DNA from 2 places in the Ruegeria sp. K5 genome. Region 2 is predicted to be linked to the other one. Evidence: riboswitches for the same ligand, from Rfam matches in the RefSeq annotation. Region 2 holds a riboswitch; the other holds the start of a gene.

Region 1 (11,693 bases), on a different contig from region 2:
GCATGTGCTCGCCCTCCGCGATCCAAAAGCCAGAATGCGCCCATCGACAGGACCAGCAACAACAGCGCCGCCCCTGCAGCAGCTTGCATCTGATACGCCCCCATCAGGCGGTAAATCTGCAGCGGCAGGGTCGCAACCTGCGGGTCGGCAAACAAGGCAATCACGCCCAGATCGCCCATCGACAACGCCGCCGCCAACCCTGCGGCAAAGCCGATTTGCGCGCGCATACGCGGCAGCAGGACGCGCGTGAAAAAGGTCCATTTGGTCATATCCAGCGACAGCGCCAGCCGCCCGTGCCGGGTGACCACATCACGCGCAGCAGGCACCAGAATGCGCAGCGCAAACGGCAGCGCCATCACCGCATTCACCAACGCGGTCACGGGCAAGGCCAGCGATGTGGGGCTGATCACCGGTCGGATTAGAATGAACAGGCCTGTGCCGATCACCAAGGGTGAGGCTGCAAGGCCCAGAATGCCGCTGATTTCGACAATGCCATGTCGTCCGGTTGCAACCGCCATCGCCATGGGCAACGCCAGCATCAGCAAAACGGAGGTACTGACCGCTGCCACCAGAACCGAGGTCAGCGCCGCGCGGAAGACCAACGCGGGCATGTCGAAAATCCCGCCGATCCCCGAGATCACGACCGCCGCCAGCGGCAACAGCAGAAACGCAGCCGCGGCGATGATCCAGAATGTGTCGAAGACGGGTGCCCCTCCATCCCAGCGGCGAATGGCCCGGTCCAGCCCGGTGCCAAACCCGTCACCCCGCGAAAACCGAAGGGCAGCCAGGGCAGCAGCAGCTGTCAGGGCCAGTTGCAGCGCGGATAGCAGCGCGGCGCGGCCCAGATCGAAATCGTAGGTGAAGGATTGATAGATCGCCAGTTCGATGGTTGTCGCGCGCGGCCCCCCTCCCAACGTTAGGGCGACGGCAAAGCTGGTCAGGCAAATCGCGAAGATTACCGCCAGCACGCCAGGCAGGATGCGTTTCAGCATCGGCAGTTCGATCAGACGGAACATCGCCATTCCGTCACAGCCCAGCTGCGCGGCCAGACGGAACCTCTCGGCGGGGATTTCCTGCCACGCCTGCAGGATCAGCCGTGTGGCAAGCGGCAGGTTGAAGAACACATGCGCCAGCACGACGCCGTGCAACCCGTAGATCCGTATCGGCGGCAAGCCAAACAGACCCAGAACGTCGGAAATCCAGCCCGCACGGCCAAAGACCTGCAACAGACCAAGGATTGCGACGATGACCGGCAAGATAAACGGGGCACCCAGCAGCGCGATCAGCGCGCGCCGCCCCGGAAAGCGCCGCCGGGCCAGTGCACGGGCCACAGGGATCGCCAGCGCCGCGCTGAACAGGGCCGACAAGACGGCCTGCACCAGCGTAAAGCGCAACGCGGCCCAGTCCGCCGGGCCGAACCCGCCGGCTGCATCAGCCCGCAGTGCAACGGCGGCCAGCGTCCCAAGGATCAGCGCAGCGACCAGCGCCGCTGCGCCAACACCCGGCCAGGGGCTTACTGGCTGAGCGCGCCCAGCCATTCCGCAAGCGCCTGATCCCGCGCAACGGCAGCCTCATCCGGGGACAACAACAGTGATTTTTCCGGGGTGATCAGCGTATCGAACCCTTCGGGCAAGCCCGATGCCGGAGTCACCGCCGGATACATCCAGTTGGTCGTGGGAATGATCTGCTGGAACGCGTCCGAGACCATGAATTGCAGGAACTGATCTGCCAGTTCCGGCTGATCCGTCCCAGCCAGTTTCCCGGCCACTTCCACCTGCATATAATGACCTTCGTCAAAAGCCGCCGCCGCCTTGCTGGCGTCTTCTTCGGCAATCAGGTGATAGGCAGGCGATGTGGTGTAGCTGAGGACCATGTCGGCCTCACCTTCCAGAAACAGCCCGTACGCCTCGGACCAACCCTTGGTCACGGTTACGATATTGTCGGCCAGACCGGCCCAAATCTGGGGCGCGTCATCGCCATAGGCCGCCTTGACCCACAGCAGCAGACCCAGACCGGGGGTCGAGGAGCGCGGGTCCTGAATGATGATCTTGGTGTCGCTGTCGGCCAGGTCCCGGAAATTCGCAGGGGCCGCAGCATCGGCATTGTGGACAAAGGCGAAATAGCCCCAGTCATAGGGGGCAAACACGTCATCCGACCACTCGATCGGCAGCGCATATTCAGCGGTCACCGCGCTTGGCGCGAACAGGCCGGTTTCCTTGGCGGCTGTGATCAGGTTGGTATCCAGACCCAACACCACATCCGCGTCCGAGCTTTCGCCCTCAAGCCGGATGCGCGACAGAAGCGCTGCGCCGTCTTCAACGCCAACAAGGTTCAGGTCACAATCGCAGACGGCCTCGAACGCCTCTTTGACCTTGGGACCGGGGCCCCAATCCGAGACGAAGCTGTCATAGGTGTAAACGGTCAGCTGAGGTTTGTCGTCCGCCATGGCGGCTGTTGCACTCAGAATTCCCGCAGCAATCAGCAGATGTTTCATGTCATCCTCCATTGCGGCGAGAGGGCAAGGATGGATGAACCGTTACCTTTCCCTCCGCCGGTTCTAGCCGGTTCAGGTTCAACGGGTTCGCCCATGGCATCTCAGCGTTTTTGTCACGCACCCCGAGGTAAAAGCCTGACTAGGGGGGAACGGATCAAAAGACAACCAGATTCGCTGCCCGCAGGTGCCGCCTGAAAGGGCCGCGTCGGGCCGAAACCGGGCAGGAAATTTCCGATAATGCCCAAAACAAGGGCCAAAAAAACGGATTGTTTTGCGCCTGATCCGATTTTTGGGAAATTCGTCCTGTCTGAGCGCTGGTCATTCCACTGAAGACCCCATATGAGGAACGCCACGCGTTTAACAGGCAGAAAAACAGTCCCGTGTTCGACCTTCCCGCGCAGCGCGCGCATCTCTCCGAAAAATATGATCTTGCCCCCTCGCCCCAGCTTGCTGAAAGCATGAGCGACATCTACGACCGCATGTCCCGTGTGGTGTCGCCGATGGATTGGGCGATCTACGCGCCCTACGTCAAAGCGATCAACGATCTGAAGGCCAAGCGCAACGCGGTCATTCTGGGCCACAACTACATGACGCCCGAGATTTACCACGGCATTTCGGATTTCGGCGGCGACAGCTTGCAACTGGCCATCAAGGCGACCGAGGTCGAGGCCGATGTGATCGTGCAATGCGGTGTGCATTTCATGGCCGAGACGTCGAAGATTCTCAGCCCTGACAAAACCGTGCTGATGCCGGATATGGAAGCCGGATGCTCGTTGGCGGAATCCATCACCGCCGAAGGCGTCGAGGAAATGCGCCGCCGCTATCCCGGCGCGCCGGTCGTGTCTTATGTGAACACCACGGCCGAGGTCAAAGCGGCCTCGGACATCTGCTGCACCTCATCGAACGCGGCGCAGATCGTTGCGGCGCAGGACAGCCATACCGTCATCATGACCCCGGATCAGTATCTGGCCCAGAACGTGGCGCGCGACGTGCCGCAGAAGAACGTGGTCTGGTGGGAAGGTTCATGCATCGTGCACGAGCAATACAGCGCCAGCGATCTGCGCGACTTCCGCGAATGGAACCCCGGCACGCGTCTGATTGCCCATCCCGAATGCCCGCCGGACGTGGTGGCCGAGGCCGATTTCTCGGGCTCGACCAGCGGGATCATCAAATACGTCACGGATGAGAAGCCGGAAAAGGCGCTGCTGATCACCGAATGTTCGATGGCGTCGAATATCGCGGATTCTCTGCCCGAGGTCGATTTTGTCGGCCCCTGCAACATGTGCCCCTACATGAAGAAAATCACGCTGGAAAAGGTGCTGTTCGCGCTGGACACGATGACCGGACAGGTCGAGGTGGATGCAGAAGTGGCGGACAAGGCCCGCCTGTCGGTGCAGCGCATGATCGACCTGTCGCGCCATTTGGGTATTTGATCGGCGATATGCAAACCGTTCAGACACCGCGTGTGGTGATCATCGGGGCCGGGCTGGCGGCGGTCTATACGGCGCTGAAACTGGCCCCCTGCCCCGTTGTCATGATCTCACCCGAACCGCTTGGATCCGGCGCAAGCTCGGCCTGGGCGCAGGGTGGTGTTGCGGCGGCGATGGCGCGAACGGACAGCCCGCAAGCCCATGCCGAGGACACGATGCGCGCCGGGGCCGGGTCGGTTCTGCGTGAGGTGGCCGAGTTCGTGACCAAGGCGGCACCTGAACATATCCTTGATCTGTCCGATCTGGGCACCGGGTTCGACCGCACCGCCGATGGCGGCTTTGTGCAATCGCGCGAGGCAGCGCATTCCGCCGCGCGGGTCGTCCGCGTCAAGGGCGATCAGGCAGGGGCCGAGATCATGCGCGCGCTGATTGTGGCCCTGCGCGAAACGCCTTCAATTCAGGTCATCGAAGGCGCTCTGGCGGTTGGGTTGGAAAGCGACGGCGCGCAGGTCAGCGGTGTCTATCTGACCAGCGCCGACGCGCCGGGCGCACCACAGGTTCTGCTGCGCGGGTCGGCGCATGTACTGGCGACCGGCGGCTCGGCGGGTCTTTATGCGCAAACCACCAACCCTGCGCGCATCCGGGGTCAGGGTATCGGCATGGCCGCGCGCGCCGGTGCGCGGATTGCGGATGCCGAGTTTGTCCAGTTCCACCCCACCGCCATCGACGTCGGCGAAGACCCCACCCCGCTGGCGACCGAAGCCCTGCGCGGTGAAGGGGCTGTTTTGATCGACAATGACGGGCATCGGTTCATGCCCGACATCCACCCCGATGCCGATCTGGCCCCGCGCGACACCGTTGCACGTGCCGTCTACACACAGGCGCAGACGGGCAAGCGCCCGGCGCTGGACACCCGCGCGGCGATTGGCGCACAGATCGCGGACCATTTCCCGGCAGTGACCGAGGCCTGTCTGCGCCACGGTCTCGACCCGGTGCGCGATCCGATCCCGGTGACCGCCTCGGCCCATTATCATATGGGCGGCATCGAAACCGATCTGGCGGGCCGCAGTTCGCTGAACGGGCTTTGGGCCTGTGGCGAGGCGGCCTCGACCGGGTTGCACGGCGCGAACCGGCTGGCGTCGAACGGATTGCTTGAGGCGCTGGTCTTTGCCCGCGCCTGCGCACAGGACATTGCAGCCGTTGTTTCCCAGCGAACTGCACCAAAGGTTGATGTTACGCTGACCCCCGACGCCGCAACCGAACAAACTCCGGATCTGGCTGCCCTGCGCCATGCCATGACCCAGCATGTGGGCGTTGTCCGCGATCAGGCCGGTCTGCATCGCGCCCTGACCGAAATCGCGGCGCTTGAGGCCCGGCATCCGGACTCCGACGTATTTCTGAACATGACCGCCACCGCCACGCTGATCGCCGCCGCCGCGCTTTTGCGCGAGGAAAGCCGTGGCGCTCATTACCGTTCTGATTTCCCCGACCTTACCCCCGGCCCCGGCCAACGCTCGGCCCTGACGCTGAACGAGGCGCTGACCCTGCGGGACCGCATTGCAAAGGACGCAGCATGACCCATCCGGCCCTGCCCGACATGATCCTTGAACCCCTGGTGCGCTCAGCACTGATGGAGGATTTGGGTGCCTATGGCGACATCACCACCCAGACCGTAATCCCGTCGGATACGGCCTATGCGGCCCGCTTGAACGCGCGCGAGGATGCCGTGGTCTCGGGGATGCAGGTCGCGGCGCTGGCGTTCCGTCTGATCGACCCTTCGCTGGATATCTCGACACATATCGCGGATGGCCAGCCCTGCGCCAAGGGCGATACGCTGATCGAGATCACGGGCAAGGCATCCTCGATCCTGTCGGCGGAGCGCGTGGCACTGAACTTTGCCGGGCGGCTGTGCGGCGTGGCAACGTCCACAGCGGCTTTGGTCGCGGAAACCAAGGGCACCCGCGCGCGCATCACCTGTACGCGAAAGACCACGCCCGGCCTGCGCATCGTCGAAAAGCAGGCCGTGCTGCATGGCGGTGGGTTCAATCACCGTTTCTCACTATCGGATGCGATCCTGATCAAGGACAACCACATCGCGGCGGCAGGCGGCGTGCGCGCGGTGCTTGAGGCGACACAGGCGCGCGCCTCGCACATGATGAAGGTCGAGATCGAGGTGGATACGCTGGATCAATTGGCCCAAGTGCTTGAGGTTGGCGGTGCCGATGTTGTGCTGCTGGACAACATGTCGCCCGAAACCTTGGCCGAGGCAGTCGCGCTGGTGAACGGTCGGTTGGTCACCGAAGCCTCGGGCAATGTCACGCGCGAAACGGTGGCTGCCATTGCAGCGACCGGCGTGGATTTCATATCCTCCGGCGCGCTGACCCATTCCTATCGCACGGTCGATCTGGGTCTGGATTTCTAGGCCCGATCCGTCGCTCTTAGCGCATGACAAACGGATCCGGGATCGGGTCGTCGCTGGTGCGCAGCCAGACCGACTTGATCTTGGTGTAATCCAGCGCCGCTTGCAGACCCCCTTCGCGCCCGTGGCCCGACAGACCGTGGCCCCCAAACGGCGCGATCGGGCTGACGGCGCGGTAGGTGTTCACCCAGACAATCCCCGCACGGATGGCGCGGATCATGCGATGCGCCCGCGTCAGGTTCTGCGTGAACAGGCCCGAGGCCAAACCGAATTGGGTATTGTTGGCGATGGCGATGGCCTCGGCTTCGGTCTCGAACGAAACGACCGACAGGACCGGACCGAAAAACTCGTTGGTCAGGCTGTCGGCGTCCGGCACGTCGGAACAATCCAGAATGGTCGGAGGAAAATAAAACCCGTCGCGGTCAATCGGCTGCCCACCGGTTACCAGTCGGGCACCTTGAGCAACAGACCGCTGGATCAGGTCGACCGCAGTGTCCCGCTGACGCAGCGTGCACAGCGGGCCGACCTCGGTCGACATGTCGTCGGGGGCACCGATCACAACCGCCTCGGCCTTGTCCTTAAGACGAGCGAGGAATTCCTCCTTGATCGAGGCCTGCACCACCAGCCGCGACCCGGCGACACAGCTTTGCCCCGTTGCCGCGAATATCCCCGACACCTGTGCATTCACGGCGCTTTCGATATCGGCATCCTCGAACACGATGAACGGGGATTTGCCGCCCAGTTCCAGCGAGGTTGAAGCCAGATTCTCGGCCGAATTGCGCACAATATGGCGCGCAGTCTCCGGCCCGCCGGTAAAGGCGACATGCGCCACTTTCGGGTGGCTGGTCAGCGTTGCCCCTACCACCGGTCCACCAGTGATGACGTTCAGCACGCCCTTGGGGAACCCGGCCTGATCGAAGATGCGGGCAAATTCCAGCATCGGCGCGGGGCCTTCTTCGGATGCTTTCAGCACCACGGTACAACCCGCCGCCAAAGCCGGGCCGATCTTGACCGCCGACAGGAACAGTTGCGAGTTCCAGGGCACCACCGCCGCCACAACCCCGATGGGTTCCCGGCGCAGCCAGACCTCCATATCCGGTTTGTCGATGGGCAAATGCGCGCCTTCGATCTTGTCAGCCAGCCCGGCGTAATACCGATAATAATCAGCGACATAGGCGATCTGGGCCGAGGTCTCGCGGATGATCTTGCCGGTATCGCGGGTCTCCAGCTCGGCCAGACGCGGGGCGTTTTCCGCAATCAGATCCGCCAGCCGGGCCAGCAACTTGCCACGGGCAGTGGCCGTCATCCCTGCCCATTCAGGCGCAAAAAACGCACGATCTGCGGCCTCAACGGCCTTATTCACATCCTCCGCACTGGCCTCGGGCATCTTTGCCCAGACCGCGCCGGTGGCGGGGTCCAGACTGTCGAACTGCGTCGCCCCATCCGAAAAAGCGCCATCGATATACTGTTGAAACTGCTGCATCTTATGGCACCCCTTTACTGAAACGCCGGCATGACGTCTTTGATAAACCGCTCAAGCGAGGCTTTCTTGCGCTCGAACGGCATGCTGGAGTCGATCCAGAAGGAATACTCATCATAGCCAAGCGCCTGATAGTGGCGCAGCCGATCGATGACGGTGTCGACTGTGCCGATGACCAGATCACGCTCCATGTTTTCCGGGGTATAGAAGGGATGCGCGGCAATCTCATCGTCGCTCAGCGGGTCGATCAGGCCCTGCGAGATATCGCGCTTGTTCATGAACCAGACCCCGAAATAGTTGTAGAACCGGTTCAGCTCGACCGCCGCCTGTTTCACGTCTGCATCGTCCGAGGCCACATAGGTGTGCATCAACAACATGATTTTGGGTCGTGCTACATCAGGAAACTTGGCGCAGGCGTCGTTGAACTTGACCATGAGGCTTTCAACCTCGTCATCGCCGTTCCAAAGCGGCGTCACCTGCACGTTGCACCCATGCGAGACGGCAAATTCGTGGCTGTTGGGATCGCGCGCCGCGACCCAGATCGGCGGGCCGTCTTTCTGAACCGGCTGCGGGGCCGAGGTGGTCTTGGGAAACTGGTGAAACTCGCCCTCATGCGCATAGTCGCCCAGCCACAGCTTTTGCACCGCCGGGATCAGCTCGCGCATCCGCTGGCCGGCTTCCCAGGCGTCCATGCCGGGCATCAGACGTTCGTATTCAAAGCTGTAGGCCCCGCGTGCGATTCCCAAATCAAGACGGCCCTCGGTGATGATATCGGTCATCGCCGCCTCACCGGCCAGACGGATCGGGTGCCAGAACGGTGCAATCACGGTGCCGGTGCCCAGACGCACATTTTTGGTATGGCGCGCCACGTCGATCAGGTTCAGGAACGGGTTTGGGGCGATGGTGAAATTCATCCCGTGATGCTCGCCCGTCCAGACCGCGTGCATCCCGCCCTCATCGGCGATTTTGCACAGTTGGATGAACTCGTCATACAGCTGCTTCTGGTCCTGATCCGCCGAGATCCGCTCCATATGCGCAAAAAGTGAGAATTTCATGTCCGCTTAACTCCCCCGGTGAGAGGCTTGACCCGCCCGCTCACCTCATTGCCGTAATACACCCCGAAATTCCCGATCTGACTTTCCGCCGCAAACCGTTCCAGCATGGTGCAGAGCGCCGGGTCCGACACATCCATCAGTGTGGACGGGCTAACTTCTGTGAAAACCCCGTTAACCGGTTCACCGCCGTCGGCCTGACACAGAAACGAGATATGCTGCTGCTGGCGCGCGTCGTCCTGAAAGACGGAGTAGATAAAGCCGGGCTCGGCATTCACACCGCTGTCGGCGATCAACCGGGCAAGAGCCGCGTTTGCGCCGCCCGAGACATCGTCGGTATTGGGAATGGTCAAATAGCCGTTGCCATCGTCCTGTAGCAGGATCTTCCCGTCGCGCTCGATCAGGGCCGACACCACCATGTCCGAGCGTTTGCTGAGCGCCCTCGCCTCGGCCGCCGGTGTGACATAGGCCCCGCGCGCGTATCCCAGGCCCGGCGCGATATCCTGATCAAAGGCTTTGACCTGACCAATCAGGATCAGGTGATCGCCCGCTTCGACGGTTCTGTGCATGGCGCAATCGAACCACGCCGAGACACCCCCCAGAATGGGCGAGCCATGCGGGCCGGGTTCCCAGTCGACACTCGCAAACCGATCCTCGACCGGGCGGGCAAAGGTATTGGACAGTGCGATCTGTGCCTCGGACAGGATGTTGATCGCGAATTTCGATGTTTTGGCGAAGGTTTCATAGTTGCTGGAGGTGTTGGCCAGACAGACAAGAACCAAAGGCGGATCAAGCGAGACCGAGGTGAAGGAATTCGCGGTAAAGCCCAACGGATTGCCCGCATCGTCATGGGCCGTCACAACGGTCACGCCAGTCATGAAGGTGCCGAAGGCATTGCGTAAGGCGCGCGGGTTGTTCAGCGTGTTCGGGTCAAATTCAATCATGTCAGTTCACCCTGTTCAGATGGCATGTGCAACCAGTCCGTCAGCGCAGCGTTCACCGCGTCTGGTGCGGTCAGGTTTACCATATGTCTGTGGTTTTCGATGATAACCGCGCGCCCGTATGGTGCAGCCTCTGCCATCGCTTGCGACATTGCGGGGGTCGAGTTGGGATCGTCCTGCCCGGTCAGCGCAAGCAACGGGCATTTGATCCTGCCGAACCCGTCAGCATACAGCGCATCACCTCGCGCAAATGCGCCATAGGCGGTCGCGTAGCCGTCAATATCCACCTCCGACAGCCATTGCGCCACGTGGCCCCGCGCGGCGCGGTCGGTCGGTGTGTCCCCGAACCAACGGCGCAGGGGCGTGTCCAGATCGAAGGACCCGGTTCCGATCAGTTCGGCCCGTTCGATCACGGACTTGCTGGCTTTGGCGTCGCGGCAGAACACACCGTTCAGCAAGGCCACGCGGGCAACCCGGTCCGGGTGACACACGGCAAACCCGCCTGCAATCAGGGCCCCCATGGAATGCCCGGCCAAACTGACCCGTTCAACCCTCAGCGCATCCAGAACGGCCAGCAACCAGTCCAGAAACACCGGCAGTCCCGACCCCGAAGGGATGCGGTCACTGCCCCCATGCCCCGGCATATCCAGCGCGATCACGTGATGCGTTTCCGACAGTGCCTCAATCTGCGGACCCCAGGCTGCCGATTGCATGCCGACCCCGTGGATCAGAACCACAGGAGGGGCCTTCCCGGCATGGGACAGGCCCGCCTCGCGACAGGCAACCTGCCCGAAGGGCTCAGACAGCTGCAGGGTTGTCGACGTCATGGCCCAGTTCCCTGAGGTCCTGATAGCGGTCGCCAATACGGTGATGCGGGCGGCCCCCGATGGATGCCCCCAGCGCGATCATGATCTCATCCGGCGCAGGCGCGTCCGCCACTTGCAACTGAATGGTCAGATAATGGCTGCGCCTGCCGCCATCGTTCTTGTCCATCAGCGGGATCTGCATCGACGCATTTGCCGGGCCGCGCGTGTTGGTGAAGGCCAGATAGGATTTGGCCCCGACCGCCTCGCGATAGAAATTGCCGAACCGCAGCGTGTGGATCAGGGCCGAGCCATGTTCGACCTCACCATTCACACCGACAATGGCGGCTTTGCCGTACCCTTCGACCATGTCACCCCCGCCTGCGGCCTCCAGCACCATATCGGTCAGCAGTTTGCCCAGACCCGGCGCGCACTCGTGGATCTCGGGCTTCAGGTCCTCGACAAAACCGCGCCCGGCCCACGGGTTCCGGATCACCGCAACAGCCGCAATCATCCTCAACGGCGTCTCGGCGACCTTTCCCCCTTCGATCAATGTGTTTTCCACATGCAACAGGGTCTTTCGGATTTCGGCGGGCATGGTTCTGCTCCTTACGATTCGGTGCAGATCTATTTGGTATACCATCATACCATCTGTCAATCATACCTTGCGAGCGATCTTCCAAACCGATAGGTATCTGGCCATGACGGAACCCAAACTGACCAAGATAGACCACCCCCCCGCGACCCTGCGCGATATGGTTCAGGAACGGATGCGCGAGGCGATCATCGAAGGCACGTTCGAACCCGGAGAGCGGCTGGTCGAACGCCCGCTTTGCGATCAGTTGGGCGTCAGCCGAACCGTGATCCGCGAAACCATTCGTTATCTCGAAGCCGAAGGTCTGGTAGACATCCTGCCCGGGCGCGGACCCATCGTTGCCGTCATGTCGTGGGAGGATGCACGCCAGATCTACGATATTCGCCGCATGCTCGAAACTGCCGCCGCAGAAAACTGCGCGCGCAATGTCACGCCCGAACGCGCAGGCGCGCTGCGACAGGCGCTGGACCATCTCAGAC
Region 2 (11,693 bases):
CCACCTATGCATCTTGCAGGGCAATGGATTTAGAACCGGTTAGCGGTGAACATGGTTTTTATGCACATGTTTTCACCCATTACGTCCATCCTCCGGCATTCATTAACCCAAGTTGCTGCAATTGTTCCCACCCTGCATAGCGCGTCGATTGAGCGGTCCAAAGGGTCGGGCGATTGATAATCCCATCATAATATGGCCCGAATTGGTCAGGGTCATGAAAATGCTGGCGGCGCTGCTTCTCGATCCGCGACTTCTCGACGATCTCGGGCAGGAATTTTGTGTGGAGCAAGATACCGGAAGGTGCCGAGCCTCCGGGTCCGTCATAGGCTGCGTTCAAGTGCCGGGGCAGGGCCGAGTGGCAGGAATTCACATAGGCGTAGCGGCGGCACCAGCGTATCAGCGGGATCTTGTTCAGGGTCGGAGATCGCTGTCGCGTCGTGGCAAAGAACATGCGTTCACGCGCACCACCCTGAACCCACAGATTGCCCGCCGGGCTTTGACGCTGGGCCCGATATGGCCCGGCATCGAACCAATTCAGTACTGCCGTCGGATCACTTTCGGGGACATAGCTTTGATCCCCCAACGGGCCGTCGGGATACAGGTCCAGCATCAGCGCGCCAAACGCCCCGCGCCCCGTCTGGTCCAGCCATTTTGTCAGATCGTGCAGCGAGCGTGTGTCGTGATGGGCATAGATCAACAACTCATCCGCATCCACCATCAGACACCAATGGCGATGGCCATGGCGCATTTGCAGCAATGTCAGCCAGTCCAACCCATAGCGCGAAGCCCGATAACTTGCATGGGTTTGCCATAGCGAGACATCGGGCTGATCCAGCAGCAATTCAGCCGAGCCATCGTCGCTGCCATTGTCCACGATCAGAAAGTGATCGACCCCGAGGCTGCGATAATGGTGCAGAAACCAGGGCAGGCGCGTGATTTCGTTGCGCAGCGTGGTGAAGGCCAGAATGCTGCCGCGCGTGATCTTGTCGGTCTGATCGTTCACGCTGTTCAGTTGATGTCGGCTGCGCCAAGCACGCATCAGCAGACGGCGGCGTTTCCAGCGCAGACGGTACATCTGGGCCCATCCGATTTGGGGCAGGGTCTGTACCGATGCGCTGGTCAACCGGGCCTCATTGCTCGTAATGGCCGTTCTGATGCCAGCGCCATGCGTCGGCAATCATCGTCTCTAACGTTGATCTTTTGGGCTTCCACCCCAACTCGGCCTCGGCCCTGACAGACCCCGAGACCAGTTTGGTGCAATCGCCTTCGCGGCGCGCCCCGACCGTATAGGGCACCGCGCGGTTGGTGACGGCCTTGGAATGCTCGATCACTTCCAAAACCGAAAAGCCCGAGCCGGTGCCAAGGTTGAAGACCCGGCTGCCTTTGCCCTCTTCCAGCCAGTTCAAACCCAGCACATGCGCGTCAACCAGATCGCAGACATGGACATAGTCGCGGATACAGGTGCCGTCCGGCGTGTCGTAATCGGTACCGAAAACGGTCAGCCCGTCCCGTTTGCCGTCAATTGCGTCCAGCATCAGCGGAACCAGATGGGTTTCAGGGCGGTGAAACTCACCCACTTCGCCATCCGGGTCCGCGCCCGCGACGTTGAAATAGCGGAAGATTACGTGGCGCAGCCCATGCGCGGCCTCGAAATCGTGCAGAATATCCTCGATCGCCCGCTTGGACGCGCCATAAGCGTTCAGCGGGTGCTGCGAGGTTGTCTCGTCCAGAACGACATTGTCATGCTCACCATAGGTGGCACAGGTCGATGAGAACACGAAATCCAGACACCCTGCCGCAACCGCGGCCTCGATCAGCGTCAGGGAACCGGTCACGTTGTTGGACCAGTATTTTCCGGGCTCTTTCATCGCCTCACCCACCTGGCTGAGCGCGGCGAAATGCATCACCGCCACCGGCTGGTGTTTGGCAAACACCTCATCCAGCCGGGCGCGATCCAGAAGGTCGCCCTGTTCGAACGGGCCGAATTTGACCGCATCCTGCCAGCCGGTGATCAGATTGTCATAGGTGACGGGCACATACCCGGCCTGTGACAACGCCTTGCAGGCATGGGATCCGATATAGCCAGCGCCACCGGTTACAAGAACAGTTTTCATATGCGATCCGTAAGGTCAGAGTTGGAGGTTCCTACGCCATGGCAGGTGCAAAGGTCATGGGGAAAAGAGGTCACTCCAGACCCATAGCGGCCATCATCTCTTCGATCTTTGGTACGTCCTGCGGGTTGTTCAGCTCCCAGAACTGGCGGCCTTTGGCTTCGACCTCGACGCACAGAACCTTGCGCCCGTTTTCCATGAAGCGCAGCTGTTCCAGACCTTCAAGTTGTTCCAGCGGTCCGGTCGGCCAGCCGGGATAGGCGGCCAGCGCATCGGGGCGATAGGCATAGACGCCGACGTGATGAAAGACCGGGGTGGATGCGCCGCCTTCGAAGGTTTCGGCTGTGAACGGCACGACCTCTTTCGAGAAATACAGCGCGCTGTTGTCGCGCGCGAAAACGGCTGTAGTGCCGCCGACGCGCCCATGTTTGCGGTCGTTCAGCAAACTGTTCAGCGCATCGCCATCACAGCGCAGAACCGGGGTGGCCACACCCGCATCAGGCGCCGCGCGCAGGCCCGAGATCAGATCCTCGACAAACCAATGCGGCGTCAAAGGTGCATCGCCTTGCAGGTTTACGGCGATCTCATAGCCGCCGCCCAGTGCGGCATGTGCTTCGGCGCAGCGTTCGGTGCCGTTCTGGCATGCCTCGGATGTCATGACGACTTCGGCCCCGAAGGCCTCGGCGGCCTCGCGGATACGGTCGTCATCGGTGGCAACAACCACCTTGTCGACGCCCGAGACGGAACAGGCCGCACGCCAGGACCGTTCGATCAGTGTCATCGCCTTACCGGTCGCACCGGTCAACGGAACCAGAGGCTTGCCGGGATACCGGGTCGAGGCATAGCGGGCGGGAATGGCGATCAGAACAGACATCAGGCTTCCTTCAACTCAACACCCGGAGCGTAGGCGATAAAGAACGGATTTGCATAGCCGTCCTTGCCGTAGGTCAGCGGGGAATGGTCGTCAAAGCGAACCACCTGACCGCCCGCGCCCGCCAGCACCGCGTGACCGGCGGCGGTATCCCACTCCATCGTGCGCCCGACACGGGGGTAAAGGTCCGCCTCACCCGTTGCCACCAGACAGAATTTGAGCGACGAGCCGGCGCTTTTGCTGTCCTGCACCTGATACTTGTTGATGTAATCCTCGGTCGCCTGATCCCGGTGCGACTTGGAGGCGACGATCAAAAGCGCCGAATTGTCCGGTTCAGAGACTGATATGGCCGTCAAAGCGCCGGGCTGATCCTTGTCCAGCGCACCGGTTTCCTCGACCGATTGACCATCGGCCTGCGTGTAGAACATGCGCCCCTTGGCTGGCGCGTAAACAACGCCCCGCGTCGGAACCCCGTTTTCGACCAAAGCAATATTGACCGTGAAATCCCCACGCCGGTTGATGAATTCCTTGGTGCCATCCAGCGGATCGACGATCAGGAAAGTGTCACCTTTCTCGGAATGCGAGGCGGCCTGTTCCTCGGTTACCAGCAGAATATCGGGAAACGCTGCGCGCAGCCCGGCCGAGATCAGGGCATCTGCGGCCTCATCCGCTTCGGTCACGGGGCTGGCGTCAGATTTGACCTTTACGTCGAAATCATCCGAGTTGTAGATCTCCATGATCTTGTCGCCTGCTTCCAGGGCCAGACGTCGGATGACGGGGATAAGCGCGTCGTAGGTCACAAAAAAGCTCCGTTTACGTGGTTTGTTGATCCAAATCTCTGACGGACTTATGATGTGCCGGTTACCGAACGGCAAGGTATTCGTGCCAGATTGACGGCAGCAAAACGGGAAAGACCCTTCGAGTGTTTTATTTCAGTCGTAACCAAACGCTGCTGGGTGGTGCGTTCACCACAGCCGAACTGGTGTTCCACGCCGTGGTACGCAGCGTGCGCGCGCGGCATTCCAACGCGGTTATTGCGATCCTGATCAACATTTTGCAGGTCGTTCTGATGGCTTCGGTGTTTTACCTGATCATGTCCTTCATGGGTACACGCGTCGCCAAAATCCGGGGCGAATTTGTCCTGTATGTTTTGTCAGGTGTTTTCCTGTTCATGACGCATATTCAATCGGTTGGCAGCATTTCGAAACTTGGCGGCAAGAACAGTCCGATGATGCTGCACTCGCCCATGAACCCGATGGTCATGATCCTGGCCGCCGCGTTCGGCACGCTTTACAAGCAATTGATGTCAGTTCTGGTGATCCTGTTCGTCTACAGCCTGGCGGTCGCGCCGCTTGAGGTTCAGGATCCCGGCGGCGCGTTTGGGATGTTCATTCTGTCCTGGTTCACCGGCTGTTCGGTTGGTTTGGTGTTTATGGCCTTAACCCCATGGTTTCCGACGGCCGCCGGGATGCTCAGCAACATTTACCGCCGTCTGAACATGGTGTTTTCCGGTAAGATGTTCATTGCCAACGCATTGGGCGGAAGCGTTCTGTTGATGTTTGCGTGGAACCCTCTGTTTCACCTGATCGATCAGTGTCGGGGCTTCGTGTTTCGCAACTATTTCCCCCGCAACACCAGTTGGGAATACGCGTTGTGGGTTGGAATAGCGCTGCTGATGATCGGTTTGCTGGGCGAGTTTTTTTCCCGCAAGCACATGTCCCAAAGCTGGAACGCCCGCCGTTAGGTTGCCATGCGCATCGTCAGGTTGATCCGTCCGCCTTTGGGCAACAACCGCGATGATCCGGGCCGGATGCGATCAACGCCGTGATAGGTCAGCCGGGCCGGGCCGCCCATGATGACGACGTCGCCCGAACTCAGCCAGATCGATTCCGTCTTGCCGCCGCGTGTCGTATTGCCGATCCGGAACAGCGCGTCGTCGCCCAGTGACACGGACAGAACGGGCCAGGAAAAATCAGCCTCATCTTTGTCCTGATGCAGCCCCATCTTTGCGTCCTCGTCATAGTAATTGATCAGGCAACAATCGGGCGCGCGATCCGGGCTGACCAGATCGCGCCAGATGGTCAGAACCGCCTCGGGTATGGCAGGCCATTTGGCGCCTTTGGGGTGGCGATCCTGATAGCGATAGCCCGATCTGTCGGTGACCCAACCCAGATCCCCGGCCGAGGTCATGCGCACGGACATCTCTTTCCCCGACGGCGTCACGGGCCGGAACAGCGGCGCGGCTTTCAGAATCGGGCGCAGCGCTTCGATCACCCGGGTCTGCGCGGCGCTGTCCAGATACCCTTTCCTGATGTCGAACCCCCGCAAAAGCAGCCGCGCCATCCCAGATTCCCCATTCCTTACTTAATCCTTGCCCAAAAAGGCCGCAGATTCGCGAAAAGCTGCGATTCAGAGTGCTTGCAGGCCTCTGGTCCGGCCCTTATATACGCCGGGACGCGCGTTGGTGTAGTGCTGTCGCGCACATCAGATCGGGGACAGGATGCCATAACGGGTCCGGCCCTCGGGACATCGCCTTGAAGAGAAAGGGATTGCAAAAATGGGAAAAGTCATCGGGATTGACCTCGGTACCACAAACTCGTGCGTGGCCATCATGGACGGCTCGCAGCCGAAGGTCATCGAAAACGCCGAAGGGGCGCGGACCACGCCCTCGATCGTCGCCTTCACCGAAGAAGAGCGTCTGGTCGGTCAGCCTGCGAAACGTCAGGCGGTCACCAACCCCGACAACACGATCTTTGGCGTCAAGCGTCTGATCGGTCGTCGTGTGGATGATGCAGAAGTCGAAAAAGATAAGAAAATGGTGCCTTACGCCATCGTTGATGGCGGCAATGGCGACGCGTGGGTGGAAGCCCGCGGTGAAAAATACTCCCCAAGCCAGATCTCGGCCTTCACTCTGGGCAAGATGAAGGAAACGGCTGAAAGCTATCTGGGTGAGGAAGTCACGCAGGCGGTCATCACCGTTCCGGCCTATTTCAACGACGCCCAGCGTCAGGCCACCAAAGACGCCGGCAAAATCGCCGGTCTGGAAGTGCTGCGGATCATCAACGAACCGACAGCTGCTGCTCTGGCCTATGGTCTGGACAAAGAAGAAACCCAAACCATCGCGGTCTATGACCTTGGTGGTGGTACGTTCGACGTGACCATTCTGGAAATCGACGACGGCCTGTTCGAAGTGAAGTCGACCAATGGTGACACCTTCCTGGGTGGTGAAGACTTTGACATGCGCATCGTCAACTACCTGGCGGATGAGTTCAAAAAGGAACACGGTGTCGATCTGTCTGCCGACAAGATGGCCCTGCAGCGCCTGAAAGAAGCTGCCGAGAAAGCCAAGATCGAACTGTCCTCGACCTCGCAGACCGAAATCAACCAGCCGTTCATCTCGATGGGTTCGAACGGTCAGCCGCTGCACATGGTCATGAAACTGACCCGTGCCAAGCTGGAATCGCTGGTGGGCGATCTGATCAAGAAATCGATGAAGCCCTGCGCCGCCGCGCTGAAAGACGCCGGCTTGTCGGCGGGCGACGTCGATGAGGTTGTTCTGGTCGGTGGTATGACCCGGATGCCGAAAGTGATCGAAGAGGTCACCAAATTCTTCGGCAAAGAGCCGCACAAGGGGGTGAACCCGGACGAAGTGGTCGCCATGGGCGCCGCCATTCAGGCCGGTGTTCTGCAGGGCGACGTCAAGGATGTTGTTCTGCTGGACGTGACCCCGCTGTCGCTGGGGATTGAAACTCTGGGCGGCGTGTTCACCCGTCTGATCGACCGCAACACGACCATCCCGACGAAAAAGTCTCAGGTCTTCTCGACCGCCGAAGACAACCAGAACGCCGTGACCATCCGCGTGTTCCAGGGTGAGCGTGAAATGGCCTCGGACAACAAGATCCTGGGTCAGTTCAACCTTGAAGACATCCCGCCCGCACCGCGCGGTATGCCGCAGATCGAGGTGACGTTTGACATCGACGCCAACGGCATTGTCTCGGTTTCGGCCAAGGACAAAGGCACCGGCAAAGAGCAGAAGATCACCATCCAGGCATCTGGCGGCCTGTCCGACGAGGACATCGAAAAGATGGTCAAGGACGCCGAAGAGAACGCGGAAGCCGACAAGGAACGCCGCGAGCTGGTCGATGCCAAGAACCAGGCGGAAAGCCTCATCCACTCGACCGAAAAGTCGATGGAAGAGCATGCCGACAAGGTTGACCCGACCACCATCGAAGCCATCGAGTTGGCAATTGCCGCGCTGAAGGACGAGCTGGAGACCGAAAATGCCGACAAGATCAAGTCGGGCATTCAGAACGTGACCGAAGCCGCCATGAAGCTGGGCGAAGCCATCTACAAGGCGCAAGCCGAAGAGGGCGAAGAAGAACCGGCAGCAGCAGATGCCGCGCCGGGCGATGATGACATTGTCGACGCCGAGTTCGAAGATCTGGACGACGACAAGCGTAACTAACGAGCAACCGGGCCAATGCGGGCCGGTCCGGTTGCCGGGCCGGCCCGATTACGTTGAGGCAGAAGGAAACACTGATGTCAAAACGCGACTACTACGATGTGCTCGGCGTGACCAAGGGCGCATCGGCGGACGAGATCAAAAAGGGTTTTCGCAAGAAAGCCAAAGAGTTGCATCCCGACCGCAACAAGGACAACCCGGATGCCGAGGCGCAGTTCAAGGAAGCCAACGAGGCTTATGACGTGCTGCGCGACGCCGACAAGAAAGCGGCCTATGACCGGTTTGGTCATGCCGCATTCGAAAACGGTATGGGCGGCGGTGGCCGTCCCGGCGGCGGCTTTGGTCAGGGCGATTTTTCCAGCGCGTTCTCGGACGTTTTCGACGATCTGTTCGGCGATTTCATGGGTGGGCAGCGCGGCGGTGGCGGACGTCGCGCGGCGCGTGGTTCGGACCTGCGCTATAATCTGCGCGTATCGTTGGAAGAGGCTTACGCGGGGCTGCAGAAAACCATCAACGTGCCCGCCGCAGTGGCGTGTTCGTCCTGTGAAGGCACGGGTGCCGAAGGCGGCGCAGAGCCCACCACCTGTCCGACCTGTTCCGGCATGGGCAAGGTTCGCGCGCAGCAGGGGTTCTTTACCGTTGAACGCACCTGCCCGACCTGTTCGGGATTGGGCCAGATCATCAAGAACCCATGCAAATCCTGCAATGGCGCGGGCCGTGTCGAAAAAGAACGCGCCCTGTCGGTGAACATCCCTGCCGGTGTTGAAACCGGTACCCGTATCCGCTTGGCCGGTGAAGGCGAAGCCGGAATGCGCGGTGGCCCTCCGGGTGATCTCTATATTTTTGTAGAGGTTTCGGATCACAAGCTGTTCGAACGCGACAGCGTGAACCTTTACTGCCGCGTGCCGGTCAGCATGGCCAAGGCCGCGCTGGGTGGATCGATCGAAGTTCCAACCATCGACGGTGGCCGCGGTCGGGTGCAAATCCCGGCAGGCAGCCAGTCGGGTCGTCAGATGCGTCTGCGCGGCAAGGGCATGCCCGCCCTTCGCGGTGGCGGTGTTGGCGACATGTTCATCGAACTGGCCGTGGAAACTCCAGTCAACCTGACCACCCGTCAGAAAGAGCTCTTGCGTGAGTTTGATGATCTGGGGGAAGATAACCACCCGGAATCCAAAAGCTTTTTCTCGTCCGTCAAGTCTTTTTGGGACGGGATGAAGGGTTAAGGCGGACTGCCTCTATTGGGGCGGTCGTCCGCTATTGGGGGCTCTGCCCCCGCCGCCCGTACCGGGCGTCTCCCCCGAGATATTTGTGGCCAGATGAAGCAAGGGATCCTTTATTCATCTGGCCCAAAATACCTCGGAGCGCGAGGCAGAGCCTCGCATTTTCCCCCGCAATTCAAACGCCGCTTTGGTCTTAACCTCTTGCCCAAAGTGGCCTTATGACCTGTGGATTGGCGCTTGATTTCCAGCGCCTGCCCTGAGATTGTCCGCATCAACCGTTGGGGTGCCCTGATCAAAGGGCTGAGAGGCGTGAATGCGCTAACCCATCGAACCTGATCCGGGCAATACCGGCGTAGGGAACGGTCTAACGCATACAGACGTTTTCCATGCCCGCGTTGCCCCCAAAATGATGGAGCGACGAAGTGGCAGCAATTGCCCTGACCATAGCAGGATCCGACAGCGGCGGCGGCGCGGGGATTCAGGCCGATCTGAAGGCGATGTCGGCTTTGGGAGTTTACGGCTCCAGCGTCATCACTGCCGTTACGGCGCAGAACACGCAGGCGGTTACGGCTGTGCACGGTATCCCGCCGGACGTGATCGCCGCGCAGGTCGAGGCGGTGCTGACCGATCTGAACGTTGACGCGATCAAGATCGGCATGCTGGCAACGCCTGAAATCATCCAAACCGTAGCGCGGGCATTATCGGGGTTTGACGGCCCCGTTGTTCTAGACCCGGTGATGATTGCGAAATCCGGCGACGCCTTGCTGGCGGACGCGGCTGTGCAGACCCTCCGTGACGTCCTGTTGCCCCGCGCGAGTGTTTTGACACCGAACCTGCCCGAGGCGGCTTGCCTGCTGGATCAGAAAGCTGCGGTGTCGCGAAGCGAGATGATCGAACAGGGCAAGGCGCTGTGCGCAATGGGAGCGCGCACGGTTCTGATGAAGGGTGGCCATGGCACAGGTGACATCTGCCACGATGTGCTGATCGGTGAAACAGGTGTTGTGGCCGAGTTTCAGGCACCAAGGCAAAACACCAGAAACACGCATGGAACGGGTTGCACCCTGTCCTCGGCGATTGCGGCCGGTTTGGCAAAGGGTTTGGCGCTGCCCGAGGCGGTGGCCGAAGCGCATGACTATCTGCAAGGCGCGATTGCGCGGGCGGATGAGTTGAATGTCGGATCGGGGCACGGGCCGGTGCATCACTTTCACCGGGTTTGGCCCGCGTGACGCACTGGTCTGTCATAGGGGCCGGGGTTGCCGGATTGGCCGTTGCCAGCGAGCTGGTCTCGCGCGGCGAACGGGTGCAGGTCTTTGACCCCGCTGGCCCGCCCGGTCCGCATGGGTGTTCGTGGTGGGCGGGCGGCATGCTGGCCCCGTGGTGCGAATACGAAAACGCCGAGGAACCCGTTTTGCGGTTGGGTCAGATGGCCATTGCCTGGTGGGCGGAGCGAACGCAGGTGCATCGCAATGGCACTCTGGTCGTGGCGAATGCCAGGGATGTGCCGGACTTGCGCCGCTTCGCGCGTCGGACCGAAGCGTTTACCGAAGTAGATCGTGCGAAATTGTCTGAATTAGAGCCTGATTTGTATGGATTCGGACAGGGCTTGTTTTTTGAAGGGGAGGCTCACCTTGATCCACGACAGGCGCTGCATGACCTGTACCGCAATCTCAAGGAACAGGGTGTCGAATTCCGCAACGATCACGCGCCTGCGCAGTTGGATAACCTCATCGACTGCCGCGGGCTGACGGCGCGGGATGTGTTGCAGGACCTGCGCGGCGTGAAGGGCGAGATGCTGGTCGTGCGCTGCCCTGACGTGACCCTGACGCGTCCGGTTCGTCTGCTGCATCCGCGTATCCCGCTTTATATCGTGCCGCGTGGCGATGGCATCTACATGCTGGGTGCCACGATGATCGAAAGCGAAGACAGCAGCCGTATCACGGCCCGGTCGATGCTGGAGCTGCTCAGCGCCGCCTATGCGCTGAACCCTGCATTTGGCGAGGCCGAGGTGCTGGAAATTGGCGTCGATCTGCGCCCCGCCTTCCCGGACAACCTGCCGCGCATTCGGCGTCTGGGCGGGACGATCTATGCCAACGGGCTCTACCGTCACGGCTATTTGCTGGCCCCGGCGCTGGCGCAGGGCGTGGCCGATCTGGCGTTGGACAACAAACAGTCGGAGATGGTCGATGAAGATTGTGCTTAACGGTGAACCCAAGAACGTGACGGCCGTCACTTTGGCCGAGTTGTTGGAGGAGTGCGGTTTCTCGGGCCGCGTTGCGACGGCGGTGAATGAAGAATTTGTGCCCTCGGGCTTGCGCTTCGCCCATGCTTTGAACGAAGGCGACCGGGTCGAAATCCTGTCGCCGATGCAGGGGGGCTGAGGATGCGCAGTTTCTATGGCGTCGACCTGCCCAACCGGCTGATGCTGGGCACCGCGCAATATCCCAGCCCTGCGATTCTGGAACAGGCCTTCCGCGCAAGTGGCGCTGGCGTGGCCACGGTGTCTCTGCGGCGCGAATCCGGGGCGGGGCAGACATTCTGGCAGATGATCCGCGATCTGGGGGTGCGGGTGCTGCCCAACACCGCCGGGTGCCACACGGTGAAAGAGGCGGTGACAACCGCGCATATGGCGCGCGAGGTGTTCGAGACCCCTTGGATCAAGCTGGAACTGATCGGCCACACCGACAGCCTGCAACCGGACGTGTTCCAACTGGTCGAGGCCGCGCGAATTCTGACCGAGGACGGGTTCCAGGTTTTTCCCTATACCACCGATGATCTGATCGTGGGCGAACGGTTGTTAGGGGCCGGGTGCGAGGTTCTGATGCCCTGGGGTGCTCCTATCGGTTCGGGGCGCGGTTTGAACAACGAATACGCATTGCGTGCGATGCGGGCGGAATTTCCCGAAATTCCACTGGTAATCGATGCCGGGATTGGTCTGCCTAGCCATGCGGCCCATGCGATGGAACTGGGTTATAACGCCGTTCTTCTGAACACCGCTGTCGCGCGGGCCGGTGATCCGGTGCGCATGGCGC

The links. A riboswitch is a leader RNA that binds a small molecule or an ion and turns the genes downstream of it on or off. The one in region 2 is predicted to bind thiamine pyrophosphate.
Region 1: another riboswitch for thiamine pyrophosphate. It lies ahead of thiB (thiamine ABC transporter substrate binding subunit); the one in region 2 lies ahead of thiD (bifunctional hydroxymethylpyrimidine kinase/phosphomethylpyrimidine kinase).

What each region holds. Positions count from the first base shown of each region.
Region 1 covers NZ_JBQFML010000001.1:1,442,248-1,453,940, forward strand. Annotated here, with positions in the region: gene ACR0MO_RS07095 (thiamine ABC transporter ATP-binding protein) at 1-4, opposite strand, end outside; gene ACR0MO_RS07100 (thiamine/thiamine pyrophosphate ABC transporter permease ThiP) at 1-1,538, opposite strand, end outside; gene thiB (thiamine ABC transporter substrate binding subunit) at 1,514-2,494, opposite strand; TPP riboswitch at 2,526-2,629, opposite strand; gene nadA (quinolinate synthase NadA) at 2,875-3,927, shown strand; gene ACR0MO_RS07115 (L-aspartate oxidase) at 3,936-5,501, shown strand; gene nadC (carboxylating nicotinate-nucleotide diphosphorylase) at 5,498-6,346, shown strand; gene ACR0MO_RS07125 (aldehyde dehydrogenase) at 6,363-7,826, opposite strand; gene ACR0MO_RS07130 (LLM class flavin-dependent oxidoreductase) at 7,841-8,878, opposite strand; gene ACR0MO_RS07135 (flavin reductase) at 8,875-9,819, opposite strand; gene ACR0MO_RS07140 (alpha/beta fold hydrolase) at 9,816-10,643, opposite strand; gene ACR0MO_RS07145 (amino acid synthesis family protein) at 10,615-11,217, opposite strand; gene ACR0MO_RS07150 (GntR family transcriptional regulator) at 11,321-11,693, shown strand, end outside.
Region 2 covers NZ_JBQFML010000002.1:128,837-140,529, forward strand. Annotated here, with positions in the region: gene ACR0MO_RS10035 (glycosyltransferase family 2 protein) at 80-1,123, opposite strand; gene galE (UDP-glucose 4-epimerase GalE) at 1,131-2,114, opposite strand; gene ACR0MO_RS10045 (3-deoxy-manno-octulosonate cytidylyltransferase) at 2,185-2,985, opposite strand; gene cysQ (3'(2'),5'-bisphosphate nucleotidase CysQ) at 2,985-3,782, opposite strand; gene ACR0MO_RS10055 (ABC transporter permease) at 3,905-4,726, shown strand; gene ACR0MO_RS10060 (alpha-ketoglutarate-dependent dioxygenase AlkB) at 4,723-5,325, opposite strand; gene dnaK (molecular chaperone DnaK) at 5,540-7,447, shown strand; gene dnaJ (molecular chaperone DnaJ) at 7,522-8,667, shown strand; TPP riboswitch at 8,934-9,040, shown strand; gene thiD (bifunctional hydroxymethylpyrimidine kinase/phosphomethylpyrimidine kinase) at 9,087-9,890, shown strand; gene ACR0MO_RS10080 (FAD-dependent oxidoreductase) at 9,887-10,864, shown strand; gene thiS (sulfur carrier protein ThiS) at 10,848-11,042, shown strand; gene ACR0MO_RS10090 (thiazole synthase) at 11,045-11,693, shown strand, end outside.